2 regions of the Pseudoalteromonas sp. SR45-6 genome follow, and region 1 is predicted to be linked to the other one. Evidence: predicted binding sites of a transcription regulator. Region 1 holds the regulator's gene; the other holds the start of a gene.
What was found. The regulator MetJ, encoded in region 1, represses methionine synthesis genes. The targets are predictions, from matches to a motif close to TAGACGTCTAGACGTCTA.

Region 1 (7,531 bases):
ATCAGGCTCGGTGTAACCCATTTGCTGCGCTTGCAACACTAAATCGGAAAACGCCACACTGCCATCATAACTGCTACACAACCACGATAAAGTGCCTGAGAACACGCCTTCAATATGGGTAATACTGTCGCCACTGTTTTGTAAATCAGCTAACGCAAAATTAATTGGTAAACCCGCACCAACACTGGTGTTATAACGCCATAATAAGTTACGCTCAGCTAAATTACGGCGTAAATTTTGATACCAGTCATTATTTGCAGTGCCCGCATATTTATTAGCACTGATCAGGTGACAATCTAAATTTACAAACGCCGGGTAAAGCTTACTAAACGCTTCACTAGCAGTAATATCAATCAGCACTTTGTGTTCGTAATCGAGTTCGCTGATACGTGTCAGTAAATCAGCTTCTTGGTAATCTATTGCTTCGTTTTGCCACTGCGACTGCCATTGCTCAAGCACGATACCACTTGGGCTGAACAACATAGAGCGCGAGCGTAATAAACCAACCAGCTTTACGCTAAAATGCTGTTGCAAACGATTAAGTTGCTGACTAAGTTGCTCAATAAATACTTCACCAACATTACCAAGGCCAGCAACAATAATGGCAAGCTCTTGGCCTTTGTTAATCAGCTTATCATGCAATAAGGTCAACACATCACTATCAATAGATTGATCCGTTAGTAGTAATATGTAGTCTGCATCTTGATGGCTAAAGCGCGGCACTAAACTTTGCTCACTAAGCACTTGCGTTGCTTGTTCAAATAATTGCGCTACATCATTTCGTGGCGCCACAACAGCGCAACCATGTAAGTTCGACTCAATAATATTAGCGCGCCCTTGCAAATGACTCACCACCTGATGAGTCGCTGCTGCCGGCACTAGTAAGTAGGTATCGCCGTTTTTAATAAAATGATGCAAGCTGTGTTGAATAAGCTGACTTAATTCGCCAATTTCACCGCCACGCAGCTGATCAATGCGCAGTAAATCAATATTTTCTAAGGTAGTGATAAAACGCTTAGCTTTGCTGTAACCTTCTTTGACAATTTCTGTCGCGCTAGCTTCGCTGTCGTAACTACTGCGAACGACTAACTTGATATCAGTATTTTTTAATGGCGAGAGAGTTTTAGCATGTAACACTGGGTTGCCCAAACGCGCCAGTAAGTTTGCTTGGCCACGACATACTTTAGAATACTTAATCGCTTTTTTTACTTTACGAGGGTCGGTACTAAACACCCCTTGGGTATCAGTCCAAATTGATACCTGACTAGCATGACAATAACTGCTTAACAAAGTCGCGCTGTAATCACTGCCATTGCGCCCCAAAGTAACGGTATTTGCTTGGCAATCAGCGGCTATAAAACCAGTAACAATATTAATGCAATTGGCTGAAATTAACTCGGCACAGGCTTGTTGATTTTTTTGATGTAATAATTGCCCATCATTAAGGGTAAACAATTGACGAGCATCAACATCTTGAGCTGTAACATTTAACTGTTTTAAATAGCTAGCCAATAATCGTGCCGACCAAACTTCACCGTGAGCAAGCAATGCGGCTTCCTGTAAGCTTTGCTGTTGAGTTTGCTGTGCAATTAAGGCTAGCTCCTGTTCTAATACGTTTAATGCCGTATGTCGCGCTGCTGGACTCAATAACTGCTCGATCAAAGTACGTTGATGATTATCAAGCTGCAATAATATATCACTCACTGCCTGTTGATCACCTTGCTGGTAACTCTGCCATAGCGTAACTAACGTATTGGTAGTTTTACCGGCTGCGGATACCACCACACAATCACCGGCTTCCGTATGGGCTAGAATAATATTTGCTACGGCCTGATAACGCTCTGCAGAACTAAGGCTAGAACCACCAAATTTATGAACTATATTTACCATTTTTTATTACCACAAAGCCGTATGTGCAGGAGTCAGTTTAAATGAGTTTGATTGCTCATCATCTTGTTGTTGAACAGAGGAAGCAATTACTTTTACGCCGTGCTGAGCTTGACCTGGTTTCACTTTATTGAATACACGATCTAAGTCAGCGATTAAATCTTTTACATCTTCAATGCCCACCGAAATACGGATCAGGGTATCACCTACTCCCGCAGCAAGACGAGCAGTTGCCTCCATACCTGCGTGGGTCATAGTTGCAGGGTGACAAATCAAACTCTCAACCCCACCTAATGACTCAGCTAAGCTAAATTCTTCTAAGCTGGTCAAAAATTCTGCAGCATTATTAATATCACCTTTGATATCAAAGCTTACCATGCCACCAAAACCACGTTGCTGCTGTTTAGCGAGTTCATGCTGTGGATGAGATACTAATCCAGGGTAATATACTTGGCTTACATAAGGGGAGTTTTCTAGATATTGGGCAATAATAAAGGCATTTTCTTGATGCTGACGTAAACGAACATTCAAAGTACGTAAACCACGTAACGTTAAGTAGCTATCAAACGGGGCACCGGTAATGCCAATGTTATTAGCCCACCAAGCAAGCTCATCACCCAACTCTTGGGTAGCGGCGATCACCGCACCACCAACAACATCTGAGTGACCGTTAATATATTTAGTGGTCGAATGCACCACAATATCAACACCAAACTCAATTGGGTTTTGCAAAGCAGGTGATAAAAATGTGTTATCGGCACCAACCAACGCACCGCACTGCTTAGCAATCGTGGTGATCGCTTTAATATCGGTTAACCGTAAGATAGGATTACTCGGTGTTTCAATCCAAATTAGCTTTGGTTTTATCTCAAGAATTTTTTGATGATTTTCAGATTTAGTTAAATCTAAAACCACTAACTTTAATAAGCCACGCTTTTCAAGTGAGGTGAATAAGCGGTAACTACCGCCATAGCAATCATGTGGGATCACTAAGGTATCGTCACTGTTTAGCAGCTGAGTAGCTAAATGCACCGCAGCCATGCCCGTTGCAGTGATAATCCCCTTAGCGCCACCTTCAAGCTTAGCGAGCGTTTCAGCGAGTAAATCACGGTTTGGGTTGCCGCTACGGCCATAATCATATTGGCGCTTTTTATCAAAATCAGCAAATGAGTAGGTGGTCGATAAATGAATGGGAGGCACAACCGCGCCGTGATGTTTATCTGCATCAATACCATTGCGTACTGCAATGGTTGCTTTATTCTTTTGACTCATACCGTCACCTACAATTAAATGGATGTTTAGACGTCTAAAAGGTTAGAGGATCAAATTTAATAAGTCAAAGCATTTATGCGGTTTTAGCCGCAAGATTAGAAGTAAAAACATTTAAGCCTCTAGATGGCTAAAAAACAAGTATTTGACTATCTTTTTTAACACGATAGAATTTCGCCATCTTTGCGCTGCAAAAGGTCGCGCAAACAATTAACAACCTGAGGCAACGATACATCCTATGGCTAAATGGAATGGTGAATATATTCACCCATACGCAGAACACGGGAAAAAATCAGAACAAGTTAAAAAGATCACCGTTTCGATCCCGCTAAATGTATTAAAAGTTTTGACTGATGAGCGCACTCGTCGTCAAATTAATAATCTTCGCCATGCAACAAATAGCGAATTACTTTGTGAAGCATTTTTACACGCATTTACTGGCCAACCACTGCCAAACGATGAAGATTTACGTAAAGATAATCCAGAGAAAGTGCCTGAAGAAGTGAAAAAAATCATGCTTGAGATGGGTCTCGAAGTACCTGTACTCAACGAAGATTAAGTTATCATTTGTATATATTCCTGCTTCAGGAATTGGCTACAAAAAAACCTCAGTAACGTAAGTTGCTGAGGTTTTTATTATTGTGCCATTACCAATTGCAGCGAAGCAGCTACTCCATGTAGTTTTCCGGCATATCAATTTGTGCAACACCAGAATCAATTGCCGCTTGCGCTACTGCTTTGGCAATGCGCGGTAATAGACGCGGATCCATCGGTTTTGGAATAATATACTGCGCACCAAATTCAAGTGTCTCAACACCCGCCGCTTTTAATACTTCCGCTGGTACTGGTTCTTTAGCAATGCTACGAATAGCGTCAACCGCAGCAATTTTCATTTCATCATTAATTTTGCTTGCACGCACATCTAGCGCACCACGGAAAATAAATGGGAAACACAGCACGTTGTTAACTTGGTTTGGATAATCTGAACGACCCGTTGCCATGATTAAATCATCGCGAGCACCATGAGCAAGCACTGGTGAGATTTCTGGATCTGGGTTTGAACAGGCAAACACTACAGGTCGATCAGCCATTAACTTAAGATCGTCAGGAGAAAGTAAATTCGGGCCAGATACACCAACAAATACATCGGCATCAGCAATAACATCTTGCAGTGTGCGCTTATCTGTATTGTTAGCGAATAACTGTTTGTACTCGTTTAAATCATCACGACGAGTATGAATAACGCCTTTACGATCTAACATGTAAATATGTTCACGCAATGCACCACACTTGATCAGTAGCTCCATACACGCAACCGCTGCGGCACCGGCTCCTAAACAAACGATAATCGCATCTTCGATTTCTTTGCCTTGTACTTCAAGTGCGTTGATCATACCAGCAGCCGTTACAATCGCGGTACCGTGTTGATCGTCGTGGAACACTGGAATGCTACAACGCTCGATCAATGCTTTTTCTATTTCAAAACACTCTGGCGCTTTAATGTCTTCTAAGTTAATACCGCCAAACGTATCAGCGATGTTAGCAACTGTATTGATGAAATCTTCGGTGGTATTGTGTTTCACCTCAATATCTATCGAATCTAGACCCGCAAAGCGTTTAAATAATAACGCTTTACCTTCCATAACCGGTTTTGAAGCCAATGGACCTAAGTTACCTAAACCTAAAATAGCGGTGCCGTTAGTAATAACCGCAACCATATTGCCTTTACCCGTGTATTTGTAGGCATTAGCGGGATCAGCAGCTATTTCACGTACCGGTTCTGCAACACCGGGGCTGTATGCGAGTGCAAGATCCTGTACGGTTTCAGCTGGCTTTGTAAGCTCAACGCTAATTTTTCCTGGAACGGGGTGCGAATGGTAATGTAAAGCTTGTTCACGAAAGTCTGACATAACGCGATTTTATCCTGCAAGTAAGTTAAGTTGAAAGTGAGAGTAAGCAGTTCTTATATCTTATAGGGAACGATACCTATATTATAATTAAATTCAAGCAATATCAGGTCTATCCTGTTATATGCTATATCCGTTAATTTTATGCGTTTTGTCAGCATTTTTTGCAAAAAAGCTTCAATTTTCGGCTATAAAAACGCCACAAAGCATCAAAAAACCCATCTTAAAATGCTCATTATGCAACGCTTTAAAGCAAAAATAATGACCTATGACTAAAAACCATCAAAGTAAGACGTTAACAACATTTAACCGCAAAAGACCTAACTTTACCGACAAAAACGTTTAATTTATCGCTTTAACGAGAATGACAATATAGTCAACAAATCACTATTTGTCTGTTATTTACTCGCTATACTGGATATAAAAGTGGGAAATAGTCACAACATAATGAATGCGTAAAGCTGGAGCACTAGAGCAAGAAATAAAGACTAAAAGGCGGTGTTTTTAATAAATAGCAGGCATAAAAAAAAGCACCCTAAGGTGCTTTTTCCGACAAAACAACAAGAATTACTTGCTGCTAAGTGAACCGAAACGCTTGTTAAAGCGATCAACACGGCCACCTGTGTCTAAAACTTTTTGCTTACCAGTGTAAAACGGGTGACACGCAGAACATACGTCTAAGTGAATGTCTTTACACAGAGTAGAACGAGTTTCGAATTTATTTCCACATGAACATGATGCTGAAATTACTTCGTACTTAGGGTGAATACCTTCTTTCATAGAAACCTCTAGTTAAGGCCGCATCGCTCTCCAAACCCGGAGTCTGGCACCATACGTCGTTAAAACAAATTATTTAGGACGCGTATTCTAAGCAACAACCCCACTTGCTACAAGCTTTAAATGTCGTTTTTGCTAATAAAATGAACAAAAGTTTTAAAGAAGGTATTTGCAGGTAGGTTTTCAGCCATAATTTTAGTACATTAACTCCCTTATTCGTTCTTGTTTGGGTTGTTATGAGTTTTGTTGAAGTTGCTATAAAAGTACCGTTGCATCGCACCTTTGATTATCGCATTCCAGAGCAACTCGATGGTTTATCGGTGATGCCTAAAGTCGGTGCGCGGGTATGGGTGCCATTTGGTAATCAGCGCAAAGTTGCGGTCGTACTGGCGCTAAAAACCAACACCGATGTGCCGGTTAATAAACTTAAAGCAGTGCTTGAAGTGATTGATGATGAAGCCGTTTTATCAGAGCGACATATCGAATTATTGCGTTTTACTGCGCGCTATTATTGCTACCCACTAGGTGAAACAATTCATATCGCCCTGCCTGGCGCGCTGCGTCAAGGACTGTGCCCAGATAAAAGCAGTATTAGTATGGTGGCACTTACTGAAAAAGGCGCTAAATTACCGTCTTTAAAAGCAAAGAGCCAACTAAGCTTACTCAAACAACTGGCAGATTCGGGTAAATCATCACTTACAGAATTAAAAGCGCTGGGGTTTAGTAAAAAAACTATCGACAGCTTACTTAACAAAGAGCTGATCAGCCAAACGATTGAACACGACAACCAATGGCAACAACAACTTCCCACCGTAGGCACTAAGCCGACTCTAAATAAAGAGCAAGCAGTAGCCTGTACCACCATTAATCAAGCGGTCGGTTTCAATAGCTTTTTACTAGAAGGTGTTACTGGCAGTGGTAAAACCGAGGTTTACTTACAATGCCTTGAAGAGGTTTTAAAACGCGGTGAACAAGCACTCGTACTAGTGCCTGAAATTGGCCTTACGCCACAAACGGTTAATCGATTTCGTCGTCGCTTTCCTGATACGCCGATTATGCTGTGGCATTCAGCACTGACCGATAACGAACGCTTACAAACTTGGCGCTTTTGTGAAAAAGCCAGTTGCGCAATTGTGATTGGTACACGTTCGAGTATCTTTTTACCATTTTTAAAGCTTGGTATGATCATTGTTGATGAAGAACATGACGGTTCATTTAAACAACAAGATACCTTACGTTACCATGCCCGTGATTTAGCCGCATACCGCGCTTTTCAACATAAAATACCGCTGATTTTAGGCTCAGCAACCCCGGCGCTCGAAACCTTGCATAAGGCAATTCATAATAAATACCAACTGCTGAGCCTAACGCAACGTGCGCAAACCAGTACCGACAATAAATTTCAGCTGATTGATATGAAAGGCCAGCCGGATCAAGCTGGTATAGCCCATGCCAGTCTTGCCACTATGCGTCAGCATTTAAAACGAGGCAAACAAGTGATGGTATTTCTAAACCGTCGCGGTTTTTCGCCTACCCTGATTTGCCATGAATGTGGTTGGTTAAGTGAGTGCACACGTTGCAGCACTAGTGCGACTTTTCACAAAGCCATCGGCCAGATGATTTGCCATCACTGCGGTGAGCAAGAACGCGTGCCGCATCAGTGTCCAGACTGTGGTAGTACACAAATATTT
Region 2 (7,531 bases), on a different contig from region 1:
CAGCCTGGGAATTCTAAAATAGCGTTCTCAAGGGCACGTAATGTTTCAACGTCCAAATCATTGGTTGGCTCATCCAGCAGGATAACGTTGCCACCGGCTTTTAATAACTTAGCTAAGTGTAAGCGGTTGCGTTCACCACCTGACAAGTCCTTAACAAATTTTTGCTGATCGTTACCTTTGAAGTTAAAGCGACTAACATAGGCACGGCTTTGGAATTCAAAGTTACCAATTTTTAGTACGTCTTGGCCGTTTGAAATTTCTTGGAAAACAGTATTGCTGTCGTCCATATTGCCACGGAACTGATCAACGGTTGCCAGTTCAACCGTTTCACCTAGGTTAATTTCACCGCTGTCTTGTTTGTCTTCACCGCTGAGCATTTTAAACAGCGTTGATTTACCTGCGCCATTGGCACCGATAATGCCAACAATTGCGCCTTTAGGCACAGTAAAGCTTAGATCATCAATTAACACGCGATCGCCAAAGCTTTTCTTCAAGTTTTTAACTTCAATAACTTGATCACCTAAACGTGGTCCAGGTGGAATAAATAGCTCGTTGGTTTCATTACGTTTTTGGTAATCAGACTGCTGCATTTCAGTAAATTGCGACATACGCGCTTTTGACTTAGCTTGACGACCTTTTTGGTTTGAACGTACCCACTCAAGTTCTTGTGCAATTGATTTTTGACGGGCTTTTTCAGACTTTTGCTCTTGCTGCAGGCGCGCATCTTTTTGCTCAAGCCAAGAAGAATAATTACCTTCCCATGGAATACCTTCACCACGGTCAAGCTCTAAGATCCAGCCAGCTACATTATCGAGGAAGTAACGGTCATGGGTTACCGCCACAACAGTGCCTTCGTAATCATGCAAGAAGCGCTCAAGCCATGCTACAGATTCTGCATCTAAGTGGTTAGTCGGCTCATCGAGGATAAGCATATCTGGTTTTTCAAGCAATAAGCGGCAGATAGCCACTCGGCGACGCTCACCACCTGACAAGAATTCAATTTTAGCATCCCACTCAGGTAAGCGCAGGGCATCTGCGGCGCGCTCTAATACGTTGTCGATGTTATGACCATCGTGGGCTTGAATAATTGCTTCAAGCTCACCTTGCTCTTTGGCTAGTGCGTCAAAGTCAGCATCTTCCATCGCGTATTCGTTATATACTTCATCAAGACGGTTAAGCGCGTTTTTAACTTCGCTGACTGCTTCTTCCACAGTTTCACGAACCGTTTTGCTTTCATCTAGAATAGGCTCTTGCGGTAAGTAACCAATTTTAGTGCCCGGTTGAGGATATGCCTCACCTTCAAACTCTTGATCAAGGCCGGCCATAATACGTAGCAACGTTGATTTACCAGAACCGTTTAAACCAAGTACACCAATTTTTGCACCCGGGAAAAAATGCAAAGAAATATCTTTTAAGATAGTGCGCTTAGGTGGCACAACCTTAGATACTCGACTCATCGAGAAAATAAACTTATCAGGTAAAACCATGGAGGGAGCCTTCAAATAATAATAAAAATTTCAATGTTGTATTGTAGTGGCTCACAGGTGAAACAGTCAACGAATCAACCAAATAACAATGTGCTAATTCGCGAGCAATACTCCTACACCGATTAAAGCAAGCAAGCCGCCTATTAACATTTTATTGGTAACGGGCTCGCGCTTTATAAAACCAATGCTCATTACAATTAATGGCGCGGTTGCGAAAATCGTTTGTGCAATGGCTGGATCGGTATATTTAACTGCGCCAAGTTGAAGCCATAAACCAAGGAAAGTGCCTAAAAACACAGCCGCAAAAAACCATTGTTTGCCGCTAATTCCCCTTAGAGTTAGTGCTTGTTTAAATTCACTGCTTTTAAACACTGCAACAACTAAGGCCACAGTCATCGTACCTGCTGCTAATCTAATTAATGCCGCCCATAAGCTACTCATATGCTCATTATTGAGTGCGCCTTTAGACATCACCATACCGAGCGCTTGGCAGATAGCAGCTGCAAGGGCACATAAAACACCTTTGCGATAATGTTGATGATCAACCTGTGGCAATGTTTTTTCAGGCTTGATTGCTATTACTACGCCAATGGTTGTAAGTACAATACCGCACCATGCAAATGGCGATAAATAATGATTTAATAGCAGGATATTAAAAACCCCCACAAGGGCTGGAGCAAGGGACTCAATAACTAACGTGCGAGCAGGGCCAATATTTCGCAGCGCAGTAAAATAGGCGCTATCGCCAATCGCAATCCCAATCACCCCGCCAGCAATTAGCCAAAGCCAGCTTGTCAGATGATGTGGTAGTGCAGCGTCTTGAGTAATCGCAATAGTCACTAACATCATGGCACTTGCTAACACGCCTTTACTGATGTTTAGCTGCATAGGCGTTAAGTGATGGCTAAAACCTTTATATAAAATGGTCGAAAGCGCCCAAACAATAGCTGCTAATATAGCAAAAAGTTCTCCTAAGCCTAGCCAATCAATCACGTTTACCACCTTAAAATAAAATCAACAGGCGCATTATGGCGAGCGGTTTTTAGAATGCAAAAGAATAGTTAAAATAAACTCATTTGGACATCTAAACATCTAGAGGTTGAAATTTCCAGCTATCCGTTCATAATTAGCCATTGGTTAATTATGCCTTGGAGATGAGTATGCCTATTACCGTTAAAGATGAATTGCCCGCAATTGCGAAGTTACGTCAAGAAAACGTATTCGTAATGCCAAAAAGCCGCGCTAAAACCCAAGAGATCCGTCCGATGCGCTTGGCGATTTTAAACTTAATGCCTAATAAGGTAGAAACCGAGGTGCAATTTATTCGTTTGCTCGCTAATTCACCCTTACAAGTGAATGTAGAGCTACTACGTTTAGACACTCATCGCAGCAGTAGCAATTCAGAGCAGCATTTAGACACTTTTTACCGTTATTTCTCTGAAGTGAAAGACAACAATTACGATGCATTACTCATTACCGGCGCACCATTGGCACATTTAGAATATGACGATGTAGCCTACTGGGATGAACTAAAAGTAATTTTAGATTGGGCGGAGCAGCATGTAACCTCAACATTATTTTCGTGTTGGGCGGCTCACGCGGGTTTATTTCATCATTATAATCTAAAGCGTGAACTAAAAGAAAATAAGCTCTGTGGCGTGTTTACCCATAAGTGTTACTTTGAACATGGAGCCTTAACGCGTGGTTTTGACGATACCTTTGTAGTGCCTCACTCGCGGTATGGTCATATTGATATTGAAAAAATTAACGCTTGTGATGACTTAGTGGTGCTGGCAGGTTCAGAGAAAGTAGGCGCTTACTTAATAAAAAATAAATCCGGCAGCCAAGTGTATATTACCGGGCATCCTGAGTATGATGCAGACACTTTAAAAGGCGAATATCAGCGCGATTTAGAAAAAGGCCCTGATGCGCCATTGCCTGAAAATTACTTTCCAGAGAACAACCCAGATAACGAACCGTCGAAAACTTGGCAAAGCCATGCCTTTTTACTGTTTTCGAATTGGTTAAATTATTATGTGTACCAAACCACACCCTATGATATTAATTTAGTTAGCCAAGCCGTAAGGACTAACAACTATGCCGAATAATTTAGAAAACAAAAGCGCCGTGTTAATTGAAGCGTTAAAACAGCGTATTTTAATTCTTGATGGTGCTATGGGTACCATGATCCAAGAACACAAATTAGAAGAACACGATTACCGTGGCGAGCGCTTTAAAGACTGGCATGTGCTAATTAAAGGTAATAATGATTTATTAAGCATCACACAACCAAAAATTATTGCTGATATTCATCGTGGCTTTTTAAGTGCAGGTGCCGATATTATCGAAACCAACACCTTTAATTCGACTACAATTTCGATGGAAGATTACGATATGGCCAGCATCAGCCGTGAAGTAAACTTAGAGTCAGCTAAATTAGCACGCAGTATTTGTGATGAGTTTACTGCTAAAAACCCAGCAAAACCACGTTATGTTGCTGGGGTTTTAGGGCCAACCTCAAAAACCTGTTCAATCTCACCGGATGTGAACGACCCCGGTTATCGCAATGTCACGTTTGATAAGTTAGTCACCGCGTATGTTGAATCAACCCTTGCTTTAATGGAAGGTGGTGTTGATTTAATTTTGATAGAAACAATTTTTGATACGCTTAATGCAAAAGCGGCTTCATTCGCGGTTGAAGAAGCGTTTGAACAAGCAGGGCGCAAGTTGCCTGTGATGATCTCTGGCACCATAACCGATGCCTCCGGACGTACGCTGTCAGGGCAAACCACCGAAGCATTTTATAATTCTATTCGTCATATAAAGCCAATTTCAATTGGCTTAAACTGCGCGCTAGGTCCAGATTTATTGCGCCAATATGTAGAAGAACTATCGCGTGTTTGCGAAACCTTTGTCTCTGTTCACCCCAATGCTGGTTTACCGAACGAGTTTGGGGAATATGATTTAGAAGCACCTGAAATGGCGAAAGAAATTATCGATTGGGGCAAGTCTGGCTTTATCAATATTGTTGGTGGTTGTTGTGGTACCACACCTGCACACATCAGGGCATTTGCGAAAGGGCTTGAAGGTGTTAAACCTCGGCCATTGCCAGAGCTTGAAGTGCGTATGCGCTTATCAGGCCTTGAAGCGTGTAATTTAAACTAAGGTAGCCGAGATGACACAAAAAATAGCAGTATTTACCAACGTTGGCGAACGTACCAATGTGACCGGCTCAGCCATGTTCAAACGTTTGATCATGGAAGAAGATTACGAGAGTGCGCTTAATGTTGCCCGCGAGCAAGTAGAAAACGGCGCACAGGTTATTGATATCAACATGGATGAAGCCATGCTGGACTCAAAAGCCGCCATGGTGAAGTTTTTAAATTTGATTGCCTCCGAGCCTGATATTTCTCGCGTGCCAATTATGGTTGACTCTTCTAAATGGGAAGTCATTGAAGCGGGCTTAAAGTGTATTCAAGGCAAGGCAATTGTAAACTCAATCTCGCTAAAAGAAGGTGAAGAGCCATTTATTCGCCAAGCTAAAATTATTAAACGTTTTGGCGCCGCTGCAGTGGTTATGGCGTTTGATACCGACGGCCAAGCAGATACAGCCGATCGCAAGTTTGAAATTTGTCAGCGTAGTTACCGCATTTTGGTGGATGAAATTGGCTTTGCGCCAGAAGATATTATTTTCGATCCCAACATCTTTGCGGTAGCAACTGGTATTGAAGAGCACGACAACTACGCAGTTGAATTTATTGAAGGTACACGTCGCATTAAGCAAAACTTGCCACACTGTAAAGTGTCGGGCGGGGTGTCGAATGTATCGTTCTCGTTTCGTGGGAATAACCCCGTGCGAGAGGCTATTCACTCAGTATTTTTATATCACGCAATTCAAGCGGGCATGGATATGGGGATTGTTAATGCAGGGCAACTCGCTGTGTATGATGATATTCCAGCAGAGCTTAGAAAAGCAGTTGAAGACGTTATTTTAAATACCGACCCAGGTGCAGGTGAGCGCTTAGTTGAGTTGGCACCAAAATACTCTGGCATGGCACAAGCTGAGCGAGTTGAAGATTTAGAATGGCGTACTTGGCCAGTTGAAAAACGTTTAGAGCACGCATTGGTTAAAGGCATTACCACCTTTATCGATGAAGACACCGAAGAGTGCCGCGCTGCTGCCGATAAGCCTATTCATGTGATTGAAGGGCCGTTAATGGACGGCATGAATGTGGTAGGCGATTTATTTGGCGCAGGTAAAATGTTCTTACCGCAAGTCGTTAAATCAGCGCGAGTGATGAAGCGCGCAGTGGCCTACCTAGACCCTTACATTGAAGCTGAAAAAGAAGAAGGGGCTACTAACGGTAAAATCGTGATGGCCACCGTTAAAGGTGACGTACATGATATTGGTAAAAATATTGTTGGCGTAGTACTGCAATGTAATAACTATGAAGTTATCGACTTAGGCGTAATGGTGCCTGCAGATAAAATACTGCAAACCGCGATTGATGAAAAAGCCGATATTATTGGTTTATCAGGACTGATTACACCATCGCTTGATGAAATGGTACATGTTGCCAAAGAAATGAAGCGCCGTGGTTTTGAACTACCGCTATTGATTGGTGGCGCGACTACCTCAAAAGCGCATACTGCCGTTAAAATCGAGCCACAATATGACAAAGGCGTGGTTTATGTAAATAACGCCAGTCGCGCTGTAGGCGTGGTTTCTAACTTATTGTCGAAAGAGCATAAAGCTGAATTTTTAGCAAAAACCAGCGCTGAATATGTCAAAGTACGCGAGCAGCAAGCACGCAAAAAACCACGTTCAAAACCGGTTACTATTCAACGTGCCCGCGACAACGCCGCCAAGCTTGATTGGGATAATTACACTCCACCGGTGCCGAAAAAGCTGGGCGTGACAGAGTTTAAAAATGTCTCGATAGCCACTTTACGACAATACATAGACTGGACGCCGTACTTTATGACCTGGTCAATCGCTGGTAAATACCCACGTATCATGACCGATGAAGTGGTTGGCGAGCAGGCGCAAAGCTTATTTAAAGACGCTAACGACATGTTAGACGATCTTGAAAAGTCAGGCAGTTTGCAACCGCTTGGCGTAATTGGTTTATTCCCTGCTAACCGTGTGGGTGACGATATTGAAATATACACAGACGAAACTCGCGCTGAACTATTAACCACATCGTGCCATTTACGTCAGCAAACAGAAAAAACCGACTTTGCTAACTACTGCTTAGCTGATTATATCGCCCCGAAAGGCACGCCTGATTACTTTGGTGCATTTGCTGTAACAGGCGGTCTTGAAGAAGACGACTTAGCTGATGCGTTCGATGCACAGCAAGATGACTACAACAAAATAATGGTAAAAGCGGTGGCAGATAGACTCGCCGAAGCCTTTGCTGAGTACTTACACGAACAAGTGCGTAAAGAATATTGGGGTTTTGCCCCAGACGAAAACCTTGCGAATGAAGATCTTATTCGTGAAAACTATCAAGGTATTCGCCCAGCACCCGGTTACCCAGCATGTCCAGAGCACACTGAGAAGAAGAAAATCTGGCAACTACTCGATACTGAAAAGCGCATTGGCATGCAGCTCACCAGCTCATACGCCATGTGGCCCGGTGCTGCGGTATCAGGCTGGTACTTCTCTCACCCTGAGGCTAAATACTACGCCGTAGCGGCAGTACAAAAGGATCAGGTTGAAGATTACGCTCAACGAACCAACATGACGCTAGAAGAAGCGGAAAGATGGTTATCGCCTAATTTGGGGTATGAGCCGGAGTAAGTGAAGCGGTCAGCTATCAGCCGTTAGTTTAAAACAAAAAAGCGAGCCAAATTAGGCTCGCTTTTTTTGTACAAAGTTTTTCCTGATAGCTCTTCGGTATATCATCATACTTTCACATTCAATGAGCTTGGGTATGCCCCTAACCTTGGGTGTAGAATGATTAGTACATTATATTTGTGATTTTCTGCACATTCATTATTTGAGAATTTTCCATGGTAAAATTATTTAGCCCACTAGA

Region 2: metA (homoserine O-succinyltransferase) is a predicted target of MetJ. The motif match lies at 2,565-2,582, and genes of this name have one in related genera.

Annotation. Positions count from the first base shown of each region.
Region 1 is NZ_JACJDM010000033.1:29,591-37,121, reverse strand. It holds gene metL (bifunctional aspartate kinase/homoserine dehydrogenase II) at 1-1,890, opposite strand, end outside; gene metB (cystathionine gamma-synthase) at 1,897-3,159, opposite strand; gene metJ (met regulon transcriptional regulator MetJ) at 3,395-3,715, shown strand; gene H5158_RS14320 (malic enzyme-like NAD(P)-binding protein) at 3,825-5,066, opposite strand; gene rpmE (50S ribosomal protein L31) at 5,631-5,843, opposite strand; gene priA (primosomal protein N') at 6,077-7,531, shown strand, end outside.
Region 2 is NZ_JACJDM010000075.1:9,304-16,834, reverse strand. It holds gene ettA (energy-dependent translational throttle protein EttA) at 1-1,487, opposite strand, end outside; gene H5158_RS23690 (DMT family transporter) at 1,581-2,480, opposite strand; gene metA (homoserine O-succinyltransferase) at 2,648-3,595, shown strand; gene H5158_RS20700 (homocysteine S-methyltransferase family protein) at 3,585-4,652, shown strand; gene metH (methionine synthase) at 4,663-7,293, shown strand; gene H5158_RS20690 (NADH:flavin oxidoreductase/NADH oxidase) at 7,506-7,531, shown strand, end outside.